4 regions of the Streptomyces sp. NPDC048604 genome follow, and region 2 is predicted to be linked to each of the others. Evidence: riboswitches for the same ligand, from Rfam matches in the RefSeq annotation. Region 2 holds a riboswitch; each other region holds the start of a gene.
What was found. A riboswitch is a leader RNA that binds a small molecule or an ion and turns the genes downstream of it on or off. The one in region 2 is predicted to bind cyclic di-AMP.

Region 1: another riboswitch for cyclic di-AMP. It lies ahead of ACGFMM_RS28050 (M23 family metallopeptidase); the one in region 2 lies ahead of ACGFMM_RS25310 (peptidoglycan DD-metalloendopeptidase family protein).
Region 3: another riboswitch for cyclic di-AMP. It lies ahead of ACGFMM_RS29240 (M23 family metallopeptidase); the one in region 2 lies ahead of ACGFMM_RS25310 (peptidoglycan DD-metalloendopeptidase family protein).
Region 4: another riboswitch for cyclic di-AMP. It lies ahead of ACGFMM_RS06950 (transglycosylase family protein); the one in region 2 lies ahead of ACGFMM_RS25310 (peptidoglycan DD-metalloendopeptidase family protein).

The regions. Positions count from the first base shown of each region.
Region 1 covers NZ_JBICVX010000015.1:62,383-65,963, forward strand. Annotated here, with positions in the region: gene ACGFMM_RS28045 (GntR family transcriptional regulator) at 1-382, opposite strand, end outside; gene ACGFMM_RS28050 (M23 family metallopeptidase) at 579-1,349, opposite strand; cyclic di-AMP (ydaO/yuaA leader) riboswitch at 1,362-1,523, opposite strand; gene ACGFMM_RS28055 (M16 family metallopeptidase) at 1,726-3,093, opposite strand; gene ACGFMM_RS28060 (M16 family metallopeptidase) at 3,120-3,581, opposite strand, start outside.
Region 2 covers NZ_JBICVX010000013.1:10,235-13,815, reverse strand. Annotated here, with positions in the region: gene ACGFMM_RS25325 (helix-turn-helix domain-containing protein) at 1-351, shown strand, start outside; gene ACGFMM_RS25320 (DUF6126 family protein) at 372-527, shown strand; gene ACGFMM_RS25315 (tyrosine-protein phosphatase) at 558-1,370, opposite strand; cyclic di-AMP (ydaO/yuaA leader) riboswitch at 1,725-1,911, shown strand; gene ACGFMM_RS25310 (peptidoglycan DD-metalloendopeptidase family protein) at 1,916-2,860, shown strand; gene ACGFMM_RS25305 (SGNH/GDSL hydrolase family protein) at 3,054-3,581, shown strand, end outside.
Region 3 covers NZ_JBICVX010000016.1:144,089-147,669, forward strand. Annotated here, with positions in the region: gene ACGFMM_RS29235 (PP2C family protein-serine/threonine phosphatase) at 1-797, shown strand, start outside; cyclic di-AMP (ydaO/yuaA leader) riboswitch at 1,057-1,190, shown strand; gene ACGFMM_RS29240 (M23 family metallopeptidase) at 1,202-2,251, shown strand; gene ACGFMM_RS29245 (PrsW family intramembrane metalloprotease) at 2,272-3,581, opposite strand, start outside.
Region 4 covers NZ_JBICVX010000003.1:55,574-59,154, reverse strand. Annotated here, with positions in the region: gene ACGFMM_RS06955 (transglycosylase family protein) at 1-648, shown strand, start outside; cyclic di-AMP (ydaO/yuaA leader) riboswitch at 921-1,097, shown strand; gene ACGFMM_RS06950 (transglycosylase family protein) at 1,100-1,804, shown strand; gene eno (phosphopyruvate hydratase) at 2,087-3,373, shown strand; gene ACGFMM_RS06940 (septum formation initiator family protein) at 3,472-3,581, shown strand, end outside.

The DNA of each region.
Region 1 (3,581 bases), on a different contig from region 2:
CGCCGAGCGAGCGCAGGTCCTCGCCCTGTCCGCGCCGGGCCCGCTCCTGCCCCAGCCGCACCAGGCCGCGCAGCACTTTGAGGTGCGCCTCGGTGCGGCGCTGGGCGGCCCGCCCGGCGGCGAGCGGCTCAAGGAGCGAGCGGACGTCGAGCAGGTCGGCGGCCTCCTGTTCGGTGGGCTCGGCGACATGCGCGCCGGCGTGCCGGCGGCTCACCACGAAGCCCTCGGACTCCAGGGTGCGCAGCGCCTCGCGGACCGGGACGCGGGAGACGCCGTACCGGCGGGCCAGCTGCTCCTCGGTCAGCCGGCTGCCCCGCTCCAAGACCCCGGAGACGATGTCGTCCCGGATCGCCGTGCACACCGAATGCGCGGGAATGCGCATGTCCGACCTCCGCCTTAATCCGCGTGAAACCCGCCGACGGTCCCCTGTTCGCCGACTCTTCGGTGACTCTATTGCAGCGGAGCGGTAATTCCGACGGCCGATCGTGAATCATGGATGTCTTTCGGACGCGGAAAAGCCCCGACTCCGTACGAGCCGGGGCTTTTCCGGTGCGCTGTCCGCGGGTCCTGCCGGTCCGTCAGACGTTCACGCCGCGGGCGCGCAGATACGCGAGCGGGTTGATGTCCGAGCCGTACTCGGCGCCGGAGCGGGCCTCGAAGTGGAGGTGCGGGCCGGTGGAGTTGCCGGTCGAGCCGGAGACGCCGATCTGCTGGCCCGGCATGACGGACTCGCCGACCGAGACCGTGATGGAGGCAAGGTGGCCGTACTGGGTGTACGTGCCGTCGAGCATCCGGATCACCACGTTGTTGCCGTACGCGCCGCCCCAGCCGGCCTCGACGACGGTGCCGGCGCCGACAGAGCCGACCGTGCTGCCGTAGGGCGCCTTGAAGTCGATGCCGGAGTGGCTGCCGGAGGACCAGAGCGAGCCGCCGGCCTTGTAGCCGGTGGTGACGTACGAGCCGGCGATGGGCAGCCGGAAGGAGTGCAGACGCTTGCGCTCGGCCTCGCGGGCGGCGCGCTCACGCTCCTCGCGGATCTTCTTGGCGCGGGCCTCGGCCTTGCGCTTCGCCTCGGCCTCGGCCTTCGCCTTGGCGGCGGCCTCGAAGGCCTCCTGCTCCTGGGCGGCGGCCTGGGCGTCTATGCGGTCCGCGAGCGAGTCCACGCTGATCGCCTGGATCAGGCCGGTGTCCTCGAGGGCGGCGGCCTCCGTGTCGACGGCGAGCGCCGGGGAGGCGAGGGTGCCGATCACGCCGGTGGTGGCGAGGGCGGCGACGCCGGCGACGCCCGCGCTGCGGCGCGCCAGACGGCTGGGACCACGATGCTTCCCGGTGGCACGGGTGAACGCCATGAAGTGGCTGATCCTTTCCTTCCTTCTCGCCTACCGGGTTAGCTGACGGGTTCGGAGCAGGAAGGTCTCCTACGGGCTCCTCCGCCGGAAGGCGAAGGCGTCCGATTCACCCCAGGGACGGTGGGTCCCCGGCTCCCCAGGCTCGCACCTTCGGGGACTCGGCGATGACTGTCCGTTGCCGCGGGTGCGGCATGTGCAACCGACGAACAGCCGGACCGACGCTAAGCGGACCGTCTTTCAATCACCAAACAGACACGGAAGTTTGTAGCGCATCCCACAGGGCATTCACGTAGCTTTCCCCCTCGATCCGGACAAACGGGAGGACCCCGACGCATCGGGGCATCGAGGTCCTCGCAGTGGCCTGGGGCCGGGTCGATCAGCCGGTCACGACGGTGACTTCGCCGATGCCGAGGGCGCGCACCGGCTCCTCGATCTCGGCGGCGTCGCCGACCAGAACCGTCACCAGCCGGTCCACAGGGAAGGCATTGACGACGGCGGCCGTCGCCTCCACCGTGCCCGTCTCGGCGAGCCGGGCGTACAACTGCGCCTGGAAATCGTCCGGAAGACGCTGCTCGACCTGGTCGGCGAGCGTGCCGGCGACCGAGGCCGCCGTCTCGTACTTGAGCGGTGCCACGCCCACCAGGTTCTGCACCGCCACATCGCGCTCGGCGTCCGTCAGACCCTCGGCCGCGAGGGTGCGCAGCACCTTCCACAGGTCGTCAAGTGCCGGGCCGGTGTTGGGGGTGTCGATCGAGCCGCTGATGGCGAGCATGGACGCGCCGTTGCCCCGGCCGTCCGAGCGCAGCACCTGGCCGAAGGCGCGCACGCCGTACGTGTAGCCCTTCTCCTCGCGCAGCACGCGGTCGAGCCGGGAGGTGAGGGTGCCGCCGAGGCAGTACGTGCCGAGCACCTGCGCCGGCCACACGCTGTCGTGCCGGTCCGCGCCGACGCGGCCGATCAGCAGCTGCGTCTGGACCGCGCCGGGGCGGTCCACGATGACCACACGGCCCGTGTCGTCGGCGGTGATCGGCGCCACCGGGTGCGACACCGCGGTGTCGCCGCTCCAGTCGCCGAGGGTGTCGGCGAGCAGGGCGTCCAGGTCGATGCCGGTGAGGTCGCCGACGACCACCGCGGTGGCGTTGGCGGGCCGCACATGGGCCTCGAAGAAGGCCCGCACGGCCGCGGCGTCGATGGGGGCCACCGTCTCCTCGGTGCCCTGGCGCGGCCGCGACATGCGCGAACCGGCCGGGAACAGCTCCTTGGAGAGCTGCTTGGCCGCGCGGCGGGCCGGGTTGGCCTGCTCGTGCGGGATCTCGTCGAGCCGGTTGCGCACCAGCCGCTCGATCTCGGTGTCGACGAACGCGGGCGCGCGCAGCGCCTCGGCGAGCAGGCCGAGCGCCTTCGGCAGCCGGGAGACCGGGACCTCCAGGGAGACCCGCACGCCCGGATGGTCGGCGTGCGCGTCCAGGGTCGCGCCGCAGCGCTCCAGTTCGGCGGCGAACTCCTCGGCGGAGTGCTTGTCCGTGCCTTCGGACAGCGCGCGGGCCATGATCGTGGCCACGCCGTCCAGGCCGGCCGGCTCGGCGTCCAGCGGGGCGTCGACGACGATCTCGACGGCCACCACCTGCTGGCCGGGGCGGTGGCAGCGCAGGACCGTCAGACCGTTGTCGAGCGAGCCGCGCTCGGGGGCCGGGAAGGCCCAGGGGCGGGCGTCGCCGGGCTGAGGCTGCGGGTGGAACTCCATGGTCGTCAAAGACGCGGCAGCGTCGCTCACTGGCCGGCTCCCTCTTCCTCGTCGCTGTCGCTCTCTGCGGCCGGGTCGCCCTGGCCCGCGGTGATCGGCTCGTACACGAGCACCGCCCGGTTGTCGGGGCGCAGCTTGGCCGCGGCGACCGCCTGCACCTCCTGCGCGGTGATGTCGAGGACCCGCTGCACGGCGGTCAGCGCCAGCTGCGGGTCGCCGAACAGCACCGCGAACCGGCACAGTTCGTCGGCGCGGCCGGCGACCGTGCCGAGCCGGTCCAGCCACTCGCGCTCCAACTGCGCCTGGGCGCGCTCCATCTCCTCGTCCGTCGGGCCCTCGGCGGCGAACCGCGCGAGCTCCTCGTCGACGGCCGCCTCGATCTGCGGCACCTCGACGCCGCCGGAGGTCTTCACGTCCAGCCAGCCCAGCGAGGGCGCGCCGGCCAGCCGCAGCAGGCCGAAACCGGCGGCGACGGCGGTGCGGTCGCG
Region 2 (3,581 bases):
GGCCGGTCCGAGCCGGTCGAGGCGGACGGCTGGGTGTACCACCAGGCGGGCGGCGCGGGCCGGGCGCTCCAGGCGCTGCGGGTGCACGTCCCGCACGCCACCCGGGCGGACATCGTCCGGGTCCACCCCGGCGAGGAGTGGATCCACGTCCTGCACGGCAGGGTGCGGCTGGCCCTCGGCGACGCCGTGCACGTCCTCGATCCGGGGGACAGCGCGCACTTCGACTCGCTCACCCCGCACCGCATCGGCGCCGCCACGCCCGACGGCGCGGACGTGCTCTTCGTCCACACGCTGCTGCAGAGCCCGGCCGCCGAGCTGTGCCTCGGCGACCCGGGCCCGCACCGGCGCTGAACTCCCAGGAGGTTACCGACATGTCCGACAAGTCCGTTGCCATCACCGGTCAGGAGCGCGGGGGCGGCAAGTTCCCCAAGGGCCTGGTGCTGCGTCTCTTCGCCTACCTGGTCGCCGGCCATCTCTTCGCCGGCTTCCTCTACCTGCTCTTCCTGGTCGGCGGCGCGAACCAGTAGCCGCCGCCCCCGTACGGCGACCGTGCCCCGCTACGCCTGCGTGAGCAGCCGGGCGCGCAGCAGCTCGCGGGTCTCCGCGGAGAGCGCCAGGCCCTTGGTGAGGTAGCCCTCGACCGAGCCGTACGTCTCCTCCATCTGCTCGAACGCGGCCCGCAGGTAGTCGACGCGGGCGTCGAACAGCGGGCTCAGCAGCTCCATGACCTCGGGCGACATCCCGTCCGGGGCGGCGGAGCTGCGGTGCACCTTGTAGCGGCGGTGCGGCTCGTTGGACTTCACGTAGTCGGCCTCGATGGCCTCGCGCTCGACGCCGACCGCGAGCAGCGACACCGCGATCGACAGCCCGGCGCGGTCCTTGCCCGCCGCGCAGTGCATCAGCGCCGGCACGCTGTCCTCGGCCAGGGCATGCACGATCCGGCTGTGCTCGGGCGTCCGCTGCACAATCATCTTCCGGTACGAATCGGACATACGGGCGGCCGCCTGGCCGTTCCCGAGCATCTCCCGCAGCGTGGCGAGATCGCCCGAGCGCACCAGCTTCCAGAACTCCTTGCCGTCCGCCGGGTCGTTCAGGGGTATGTGCACGTTCCGCGTGCCGGGCAGCTCGACATCCAGGCCCTCGAACGCCCGGTCCGCCTCGTTGCGGAAGTCGAAGATCGTGTGCAGGCCGAGCGTCGACAGGAACGCCGCGTCCTCCGTGGTGGCGTGGGCCAGGTGCCCGCTGCGGAACAGCCGCCCCGGGGCGACGGCCCGGCCGTCCGCGGTCGGCAGACCGGCCACGTCGCGGAAGTTGCGAACGCCCGTCAGCTCGGGCTCGGTCGGCGGGGCCTGAGGCGTCTGCTGCGTCACGGGTGCTCCTGGTGCTCGATGGCGGAAAGAGATCGGTTCCTCGGGCAATCATCCAGGGTCGGTCCCCCCGGGCGCACCCCGCCGGGGGGTAATGCGCTTTCTGTCCGAATTGGGGGCTTCGGTATAACGCGCCCTGATTGCAGTGGAGATGGGCTTCGGGGCGTGAGCAGCGTCATAACCGTGACCGTCCGTGCCTGATCATTTTTCCCAAATGCCGTGTCCGGAAAGGAACGCGAAGATCCGTCATCCACGGAGGGTGACCGGAATTCCAAGGGGAAATTCCCGGCGAAGAATGCGAACGGGAATTCGTGGCTTGTTCCTCGCGACTCGGCTCGTCTAGCGTCACGCTCACTCCGGTCGGACCCGCCGAATCCTGCCACCGTCCGGATTTCCGCACTCACCCACGTACGGCAGGAGCGGGGGACCCAGGTAACACGCCGTTCCTCAGCACAGGACGGCTCGGGGTGAAGTCGCGCACCGCGCGGCCGGACAACTCCAGTCCGAACCCGACAGCTCACCTCGCAGGCGACGGAGAGGAATTCGCCATGCCCTCGAAGGGTAAGCATCGCCGTCCCAAGGTCAATCCGCTGACCCGCGGCTTCGTCGCCGCCGGCGCGGGCGGCGCCGTCGTCGCTCTGCCGCTGTTCGGCGCCACCGGCGCCCACGCCGCCGAGCAGGCCGCCCCCGCGGCCACCGAGCGCGTGGCCACCGTGGCCGCCGCTCAGCCCGCCGCCGCCCCGCAGGCCGCCGTCGCCAAGGCGAAGGCCAAGGCGAAGATCTACTCCGTCGTGCGCGGCGACTACCTGTCCAAGATCGCCGAGGAGCACGACCTCGCCGGCGGCTGGAAGAAGCTCTACTCCGACAACCGCCAGGTCGTCGGCGACAACCCGTCGCTGATCTTCCCGGGCATGAAGCTCACCCTCGGTGCCAAGTCCACGGCCAAGTCCACGGCCAAGGCCCCCGCGGCCAAGCCCGCCGCCAAGGCCGCGCCGAAGGCCGCGCCGAAGGCTGCTCCGAAGGCCAAGGCCGCCGACGAGACCCGCGCCTCCCGCAGCGCCGAGCGCACCGCCGCCCCGGCCGCCGCCTCCGGCTGGGTCGCCCCGGTCGACGGCGGCGTCTCCACCCCGTACCGCGCCTCCGGCGCGATGTGGTCCTCCGGCTACCACACCGGCGTCGACTTCATGGCCTCCTCCGGCACCAACGTCCGCGCCGTCGGCGCCGGCACCGTGGTCTCCGCCGGCTGGGGCGGCGCGTACGGCAACGAGGTCGTCATCCAGCACGCCGACGGCAGCTACTCGCAGTACGCCCACCTCTCCTCGCTCGCCGTCTCGGCCGGCGAGAGCGTGCGCGGCGGCCAGCAGATCGGTCTGTCCGGCTCGACCGGCAACTCCAGCGGCCCGCACCTGCACTTCGAGATCCGCACCGGACCGAGCTACGGCTCGGACGTCGACCCGCTGGCCTACCTGCGCAGCCACGGCGTCTCGATCTGACGGGAGCCATCCGGCGAGCGCCAACTGACGGGCGCCCGCCCAAGCGGCCCGAGGAGGCCCGGCACGTGTCCCACGTGCCGGGCCTCCGGCGTATTCCGGGTTGGGAAGATCTTGACCGGTGGCGTATCTCACCCTGCGTCAACCCCTCCTTACGGTCGCGTAGGTCACAACCGGGACGGAAGGATGCACTCTCGTGGCAGACGATTCGAGATCCAGAGACAGTGACGCATTCGGGTCGTACGCGGCGATCGGCGACAGCTTCACCGAGGGGGTCGGCGACCCCGCCCCGGACGGCGCGTACATCGGCTGGGCGGACCGGTTCGCGGTCCTGCTCGCCGATCAGCTGCCCGAGCCCGACGCGTTCCGGTACGCGAACCTCGCGGTGCGCGGCAGGCTCCTCGACCAGATCGTGGAGGAGCAGGTCCCGCGCGCCAAGGAGCTCGCGCCCGACCTGGTGACCTTCTGCGCGGGCGGCAACGACATCATCCGGCCCGGCAGCGACCCCGACGACGTCGCGGAGCGCTTCGAGCGCGCGGTCGCCGACCTCGCCTCCTCCGTCGGCACGGTCATGGTGACCACCGGCTTCGACACCCGCGGCGTCCCGGTGCTCAAGCACCTGCGCGGCAAGATCGCGACGTACACCGCGCACGTCCGCTCCGTCGCGGACCGCTACGGCTGCCCGGTCCTCGACCTGTGGTCGCTCAAGTCCGTGCAGGACCGG
Region 3 (3,581 bases), on a different contig from region 2:
AGCTCGCCTCCGCGCGGGTCGTCGCCGAGACGGCGCAGAAGGCCGTGCTGCCCACGCCCGCCCGGCGGATCGGCGGGCTGCAGGTGGCGGCCCGCTACGAGGCGGCCCAGGCGGACGCGTTCATCGGCGGCGACCTGTTCGCCGTCCAGGACACCCCGCACGGGGTGCGGCTCGTCGTCGGCGACGTGCGCGGCAAGGGGCTGGACGCGGTGGAGGCGGTGGCGGTGGTCATCGGCGCGTTCCGGGAGGCCGCCGAGCAGGAGGACGCGCTGGAGGACGTGGCGCAGCGGCTGGAGCGGGCGCTGTTCCGGGAGGGCCGGCGGCGCGGCAGCCTGGACGCCTTCGAGGGCTTCACCACCGCCGTGCTCGCCGAGATCCCGAACGGCCGGGCCCGGGTGCGGATCGTCAACCGGGGCCATCCGGAGCCGCTGCTGCTGCACGCGGACGGGGGCCTGGAGCGGCTGACGCCGAGCCAGGCCGCGCTGCCGCTGGGCATGGGCGATCTGGCCTCCTGGCCGGACCAGGTCGACGAGCGGCCGTACCCGACGGGCGCGACGCTCCTCTTCTACACGGACGGGCTGTCCGAGGCGCGCGACGGGGACGGGGTCTTCTACGCCCCGGGGGAGCGGCTGGCCGGCCGGATCTTCCAGGGGCCCGAGGCGCTCCTGGACGCGCTGGTCGACGATGTGCGCCGGCACACCGGGGGCGGTGCGACGGACGACATGGCGCTGCTGGCGGTGAGCCGGCCCGCGCTGGGGCAGCCGGAGCGGCGGCGGACGATGCCGGTGGTGCCGTGACATGCCGTGTGAAGGCCTTCGTGACGATCCGTGAGCGAAGGATCTCGGAGAGATAACGCTGACGTGTTGTCACTTCGTGAACAGTTGCTCGAGTCTCGTCAAGAGCCCGGTCAACTCGCCCGTTTCCACCCTGTTCTGGCTGGTTAAGTCCAGGCCAATGCCCGTAATGATCAAGAGGAACAGCTTGGAATCGGGCCCGCGTGTCTATTAACGTTCGATAACGCAGCGCGGTCGTCCCAGCCGTCGCCAGAGACGGCACCGTGCGCACGCGCCGAATCCCGCAAGGGAACCGGGGAACCACCTATTGGGGTGAATCGGGTCGAAGTTGACCCGTAGGAGACCTTCCTGCTCCGAACCCGTCAGCTAACCCGGTAGGCGAGAAGGAAGGAAAGGAGTACGCCTCCGTGGCGTCCAACCCTGCTGCTCCCGAGACCCACTTCGACGCCTATGGCGCCCCGATGGCCGGGGGAGGCGACTTCACGGAGGAGTGGAACCCCAGCGAGGACACGCTCCGCCCGACCCGCGGCCGGCACCGCGTCGTCAAGCAGCGCAGCATCGCCCGCAGCTCCACCGTCCTCGGCGTCGGCGTCATCGCGGCGGTCGGCGCGGGCGGCCTGGCCACCGCCAAGGAGAGGCCCCCGGTCGCGATCTCGCTGCCGGACATGAACCTGCCCGCCGCCGAGGACCTGCCCGGCGTCGGCTCCCTGATCTCCGACGACTCCCAGAGCACCGACAACAAGGTCGGCCCGCTCACCCAGGCGTCCCTCAGCCTGCCCGCCGCCGACGGCGGACAGAGCGGCTCCATCGAGGCGGCCGACGCGGGCGAGGCCCTGCGCGCCCGCATCCTCCAGCAGGCCGAGCAGCAGCAGGCGACGGCCGAGGCCGAGGCCAAGGCCGCCGCGGAGAAGGCGGCCGCCGAGAAGGCCGCCACCGAGGCGAAGACCCAGCAGACCGCTGCCGCCACCGCGCAGAAGGCCGCCGCCGAGGCCAAGGCGAAGGCCGAGGCGGAGGCCAGGGCCAAGGCGGAGGCGGCCCGCCGGGCGGCGCTCGCCGCCAGCTACTCGCTGCCCACCTCCTCGTACACGATCACCTCCGAGTACGGCCAGGCCGGCTCGATGTGGTCCTCCGGCTACCACACCGGCCTCGACTTCGCCGCGCCCACCGGCACCCCGGTGAAGGCCGTGCACGGCGGCACCATCAAGTCGGCGGGCTGGTCCGGCTCGTACGGCTACCGGATCGTCCTCGAGCTCGAGGACGGCACCGAGGTCTGGTACGCCCACCTGTCCTCGATGACCGTGAGCGCGGGCCAGACGGTGACCACCGGCGACACCATCGGCCGCGTCGGCGCGACCGGCAACGTGACCGGCCCCCACCTCCACCTGGAGGTCCACACCGCGGGCGGCGCGGGCATCGACCCGGCGGCCTGGCTGCGGGACAAGGGCCAGAGCATCTGACGCACGCGGCTGAGCAGACCTCAGGCGCGGTACGGGTTCGGACCCGTGTAGTCGCGGTGCGGCGGGGGCGGCGGAGCCGGGCGGAACCGGCCGGTCGCCCCCGCCGCGTACGTGAGCGCCGGTGAGGCGAACTCCTTGCGCTGCCACAGGTGGTGCAGCAGCTCCTGCTCCCGCGCCGTGAAGTCCGCGTCCGCCGTGCCCCGGTGGGCCCGGTCGCGCAGGAACGCCAGGCTCGTCGCGAACCCTTCGTACTCGTGCACCGCGCGCGCCGCGGCGGGACCGTACGCGGCGGAGGCGAACGAACGGGCCATGGCGCGGGCCCGCATCGACGACAGCGCGAGCGGTTCGGCGGGGGCGAGCCAGCCGGCCGCCGCGTACGCCGGGAGCCGCCCGGATATGGTGCGCAGCTCGCGCTGCCGGCTCCAGATCGCGAGCCAGGTCAGCAGGGCGAGGGCCGGCACCATGAACGCCCCGTACACCGCGAGGAAGCCGAGCGGGCTGCGGACGGCCGAGCCGTTCCACAGGGCGTGCACCCCCATCGCCAGGAGCAGTCCGCCGAGCGGCAGCAGGACGCGGCGGGCCCGGCGCCGGCGGGCGGTGGCCGCGGCGAGGCCGAAGCCGATGCCGGTGCAGACGGTGAACAGCGGGTGCGCGAGCGGCGTCAGCACGATCCGCCCGAAGAAGGTCCCGACGGTCTTGGAGCCGAGGACGCTCGCGCCGGTCGCCAGGTCCTCGCCGAAGGCGCTGCCGAGATAGAGGATGTTCTCGGTGAAGGCGAAGCCGGTCGCGGTGACGCCGGCGACGACGACGCCGTCGACGAGACCGGTGAAGTGGCGGCGGCGCAGCAGGAAGAACAGCAGCAGGGCGGCGCCCTTGACGCTCTCCTCGACGACCGGGGCGACGAAGGTCGCGCCGAGGCTGAGCACGTCGTCGGGGTCGGTGGTGGCCGTGGCGCCGGCGATCCAGCGGATCGCGAAGGTGTTCGCGGTGAGCGCCATGAGCGCGGCGGCGCCGGAGCCCCAGGCGAAAGCGAAGATCAGGTTCTTCCACGGGCCGGGGTCGACCCGGTCGAGCCAGCGGAACGCGGCGAGGAGCAGCGGGACCGGGAGCACCGCGAGACCCAGGCCGGCGACGAAGCCCTCGGTGCCGGTCTTCTCGCGCAGCAGCGCCAGGAGCACCAGGCCGCACAGGGCGAGGACACCGAAGACGGCGGTGGCGCGCAGGGCCCTGCGGTGCCGCAGCGCCCACCGCGGGCGGTAGCGCCACTGCGCGCGGTCGCCCGGCGCGGTGGGCGGGGCTTCGGCGTCGGCCGTGGGCACGGCAGCGGCAG
Region 4 (3,581 bases), on a different contig from region 2:
GCCACCTGTGCCGCGATCGTCGGCCTGAAGGACGACGGCACGCTGAAGCCGTCCACGAAGCCCGGTGGCGTGCTGCCCACCGCTCCGACGACTCCGTCCACGTCGGCCGATGCGGACGCGAATCAGGACGACCGCGGGGAGGACTCCCCGGGCAAGGTGAAGTCCGACAAGTCCCTTCTGCCCGATGCGTCCGGTCAGCCGGGCGACGAGTCGGCCGAGAGCGGCGCCCCGGCCACCCCCACCACGCCCGCCGAGGACCACGCCACCCCCTCCGACCCTTCCGCTCCCGGCACGGGCAAGCACCGCGGCGACGCCGCGACCGAGAACCCGGATGAATCGGGCGACTCGTCCGAATCGGGGCGTCACGCCGCGCCGGCTGACGATGCGACACGCGACGCCGGCCGCACCGACCTCGACGAAGCGGGCGTTAATGGTACGGACGAGACCAAGGACGCCAAGGGTAAGAAGGCGGACACTTCGGACGAGTACACCGTCCAGCCCGGCGACAACCTCACGCAGATCGCGGCCGAGCACGAGCTCGACGGCGGCTGGCGCGCCCTCTACAAGGCCAACAAGGAGACCGTCGGGGGCGACCCGGACCTCATCCTCCCTGGCCAGAACCTGGAACTGACCGACCGGCAGAAGTAGGAGCGGCGGGCAGTTCGACGCCTTATGTCCGGTTCTGCGCAAATGAGACATGAGTCTCTTCGCCCCAACTGGCGTGTCCTGTCCGCAAAGTTTGCTTCCGTCACCTCCCACCAGCACAAACACCTCCGGCGGTAAGGCAAGTACGGGCGATTTTCCCGGGATGTCGGTCTTTGAACTTCCGGAGGGTCTGTGTCTACGGTCGTGACCGCTCGCCACCGCGGGCCCCGCCGACCGGAACGCCGAGTCCTGCCGCCGGCCGTCGGGAACAGTCGTCGCGTCAAGCGCCGAAGGCAGGAGCGGGGGACCCAAGGTAAGTGCCGGTCCCGGCCGTCGAGAGATGACGGCCGAACGACCGGCTCGGGGTGAAGCCGCGTGCGAGAGCACGCGGCCGGGCAACTCTTCCGGCCCGAACCCGACAGCTCACCTCGCAGGCGTCGGTGAGGAGACTTCCATGCTGTTTTCCGGCAAGGGCAAACACCGCCGTTCCTCCAAGGCCACCCGCGCCGTCGCGCTCGCCGGCATCGCCGGTGTCGCCGTCGCCGCGCCGCTGATGGCCGCGGGCAACGCGTCCGCCGCCACCGCCTCCGAGTGGGACCGCGTCGCCCAGTGCGAGTCCGGCGGCAACTGGTCCATCAACACCGGCAACGGCTACTACGGCGGCCTGCAGTTCTCGGCCTCCACCTGGGCCGCCTACGGCGGCACCGCCTTCGCGGCCACCGCCGACCAGGCCTCCAAGGCCCAGCAGATCCAGATCGCCGAGAAGGTCCTGGCCGGCCAGGGCAAGGGTGCGTGGCCGAGCTGCGGCGTGGGCCTGTCCAACGCCGCGTACACCGGCGGCGCCGCCGAGCAGGCGCAGCCGGAGCGCAAGGCCGAGCAGCCGACCACCCGCAGCGAGCAGCGCACCGCGCCGAAGCCCGTCGCGAAGGCCGCGAAGAAGGCCGCCAAGGCCGACGCCAAGAAGACCGTCACCACCCCGACCGGCAAGAAGGTCAAGAAGGGCGACGGCGAGTACAAGGTCGTCGCCGGCGACACGCTGAGCAAGATCGCCGCCGCGCACGACGTCAAGGGCGGCTGGGAGAGGCTCTTCCAGCTGAACAAGGACGTCGTCGAGGACGCCGACCTGATCTACCCGGGCCAGCAGCTCCACCTGAAGTGAGCCTCGCGGCCCGGGTGGGTCCGGCGGCCCACCCGTGCCGTGCGACCCTCCCGCGGTGACCACCCCGGCCCTGCGCGCAACTCCCCCCGTGTGCGCAGGGCCGGGGTTTCCGCATGGTTACTTGCGAGTAGTACGAGATCTTTCGCCCGGGATGCCCGCGCTCGGGTCCTTTTTCGTCCCAGGGGGCGGGCACCGACTGGCCGGGCACCCCGAGCCGGATAGGCTCATGTCGCAAGGCCAAGAGACCTTCGCACCTCTTCTCACGTCACATCCCAGAAGGAGATGCTCGTGCCGTCCATCGACGTCGTCGTAGCCCGGGAAATCCTGGACTCCCGAGGCAATCCCACGGTCGAGGTCGAGGTCGGCCTCGACGACGGCAGCACCGGCCGTGCTGCCGTTCCGTCCGGCGCCTCCACCGGTGCGTTCGAAGCCCTCGAGCTCCGCGACGGTGACAAGAGCCGTTACGGCGGCAAGGGCGTCGAGAAGGCCGTCCTCGCCGTGATCGAGCAGATCGGCCCGGAGCTCGTCGGCTACGACGCCACCGAGCAGCGCCTCATCGACCAGGCGATGTTCGACCTGGACGCCACCGACGACAAGTCCTCGCTCGGCGCCAACGCCATCCTCGGCGTCTCCCTCGCCGTGGCGCACGCCGCCTCCGAGGCCTCGGACCTGCCGCTGTTCCGCTACCTCGGCGGCCCGAACGCGCACCTGCTGCCCGTTCCGATGATGAACATCCTGAACGGCGGCTCGCACGCCGACTCCAACGTGGACATCCAGGAGTTCATGATCGCGCCGATCGGCGCCGAGTCCTTCTCCGAGGCGCTGCGCTGGGGTGCGGAGGTCTACCACACCCTCAAGTCCGTCCTGAAGACCAAGGGCCTGTCCACCGGCCTCGGCGACGAGGGCGGCTTCGCCCCGAACCTCGGCTCCAACCGTGAGGCGCTCGACCTCATTGTGGAGGCCATCAAGCAGGCCGGCTACGTCCCGGGCAAGGACATCGCGCTGGCGCTCGACGTCGCCGCGTCCGAGTTCTACAAGGACGGCGCCTACGAGTTCGAGGGCAAGTCCCGCACGGCCGCCGAGATGACCGAGTACTACGAGGAGCTCGTCTCCGCGTACCCGATGGTCTCCATCGAGGACCCGCTGTACGAGGACGACTGGGCCGGCTGGAAGGTCCTCACCGACAAGCTGGGCACCAAGGTCCAGATCGTCGGCGACGACCTGTTCGTCACCAACCCGGAGCGCCTGGCCCGTGGCATCGAGGAGGGCACCGCGAACGCCCTGCTGGTGAAGGTGAACCAGATCGGTTCGCTGACCGAGACCCTCGACGCCGTCGAGCTGGCTCAGCGCAACGGCTTCAAGTGCATGATGTCCCACCGTTCCGGCGAGACCGAGGACGTCACCATCGCCGACCTCGCGGTCGCGGTGAACTGCGGCCAGATCAAGACCGGCGCCCCGGCCCGCTCGGACCGCGTCGCCAAGTACAACCAGCTGCTGCGCATCGAGGAGATCCTCGACGACGCCGCGGTCTACGCCGGCCGCAGCGCCTTCCCGCGCTTCAAGGGCTGACGCCAAGCCGTAGGGCAGCTTCCCCGCGTCCCCGCACTCGGTCCCGTACCGTGTGCGGGGACGCGCGTGTGACCAGGGGACCAGGGGAGGCGTACGACATGGCCGCGAAGGACCGGGACCGGTTCTCGACCGCGACCCGGCTGCGGCTGCTCGGCGAGCAGACCGCCGCCCGTGTCTACCGCTCCCAGACCCGCCGGCAGGCCCGCCG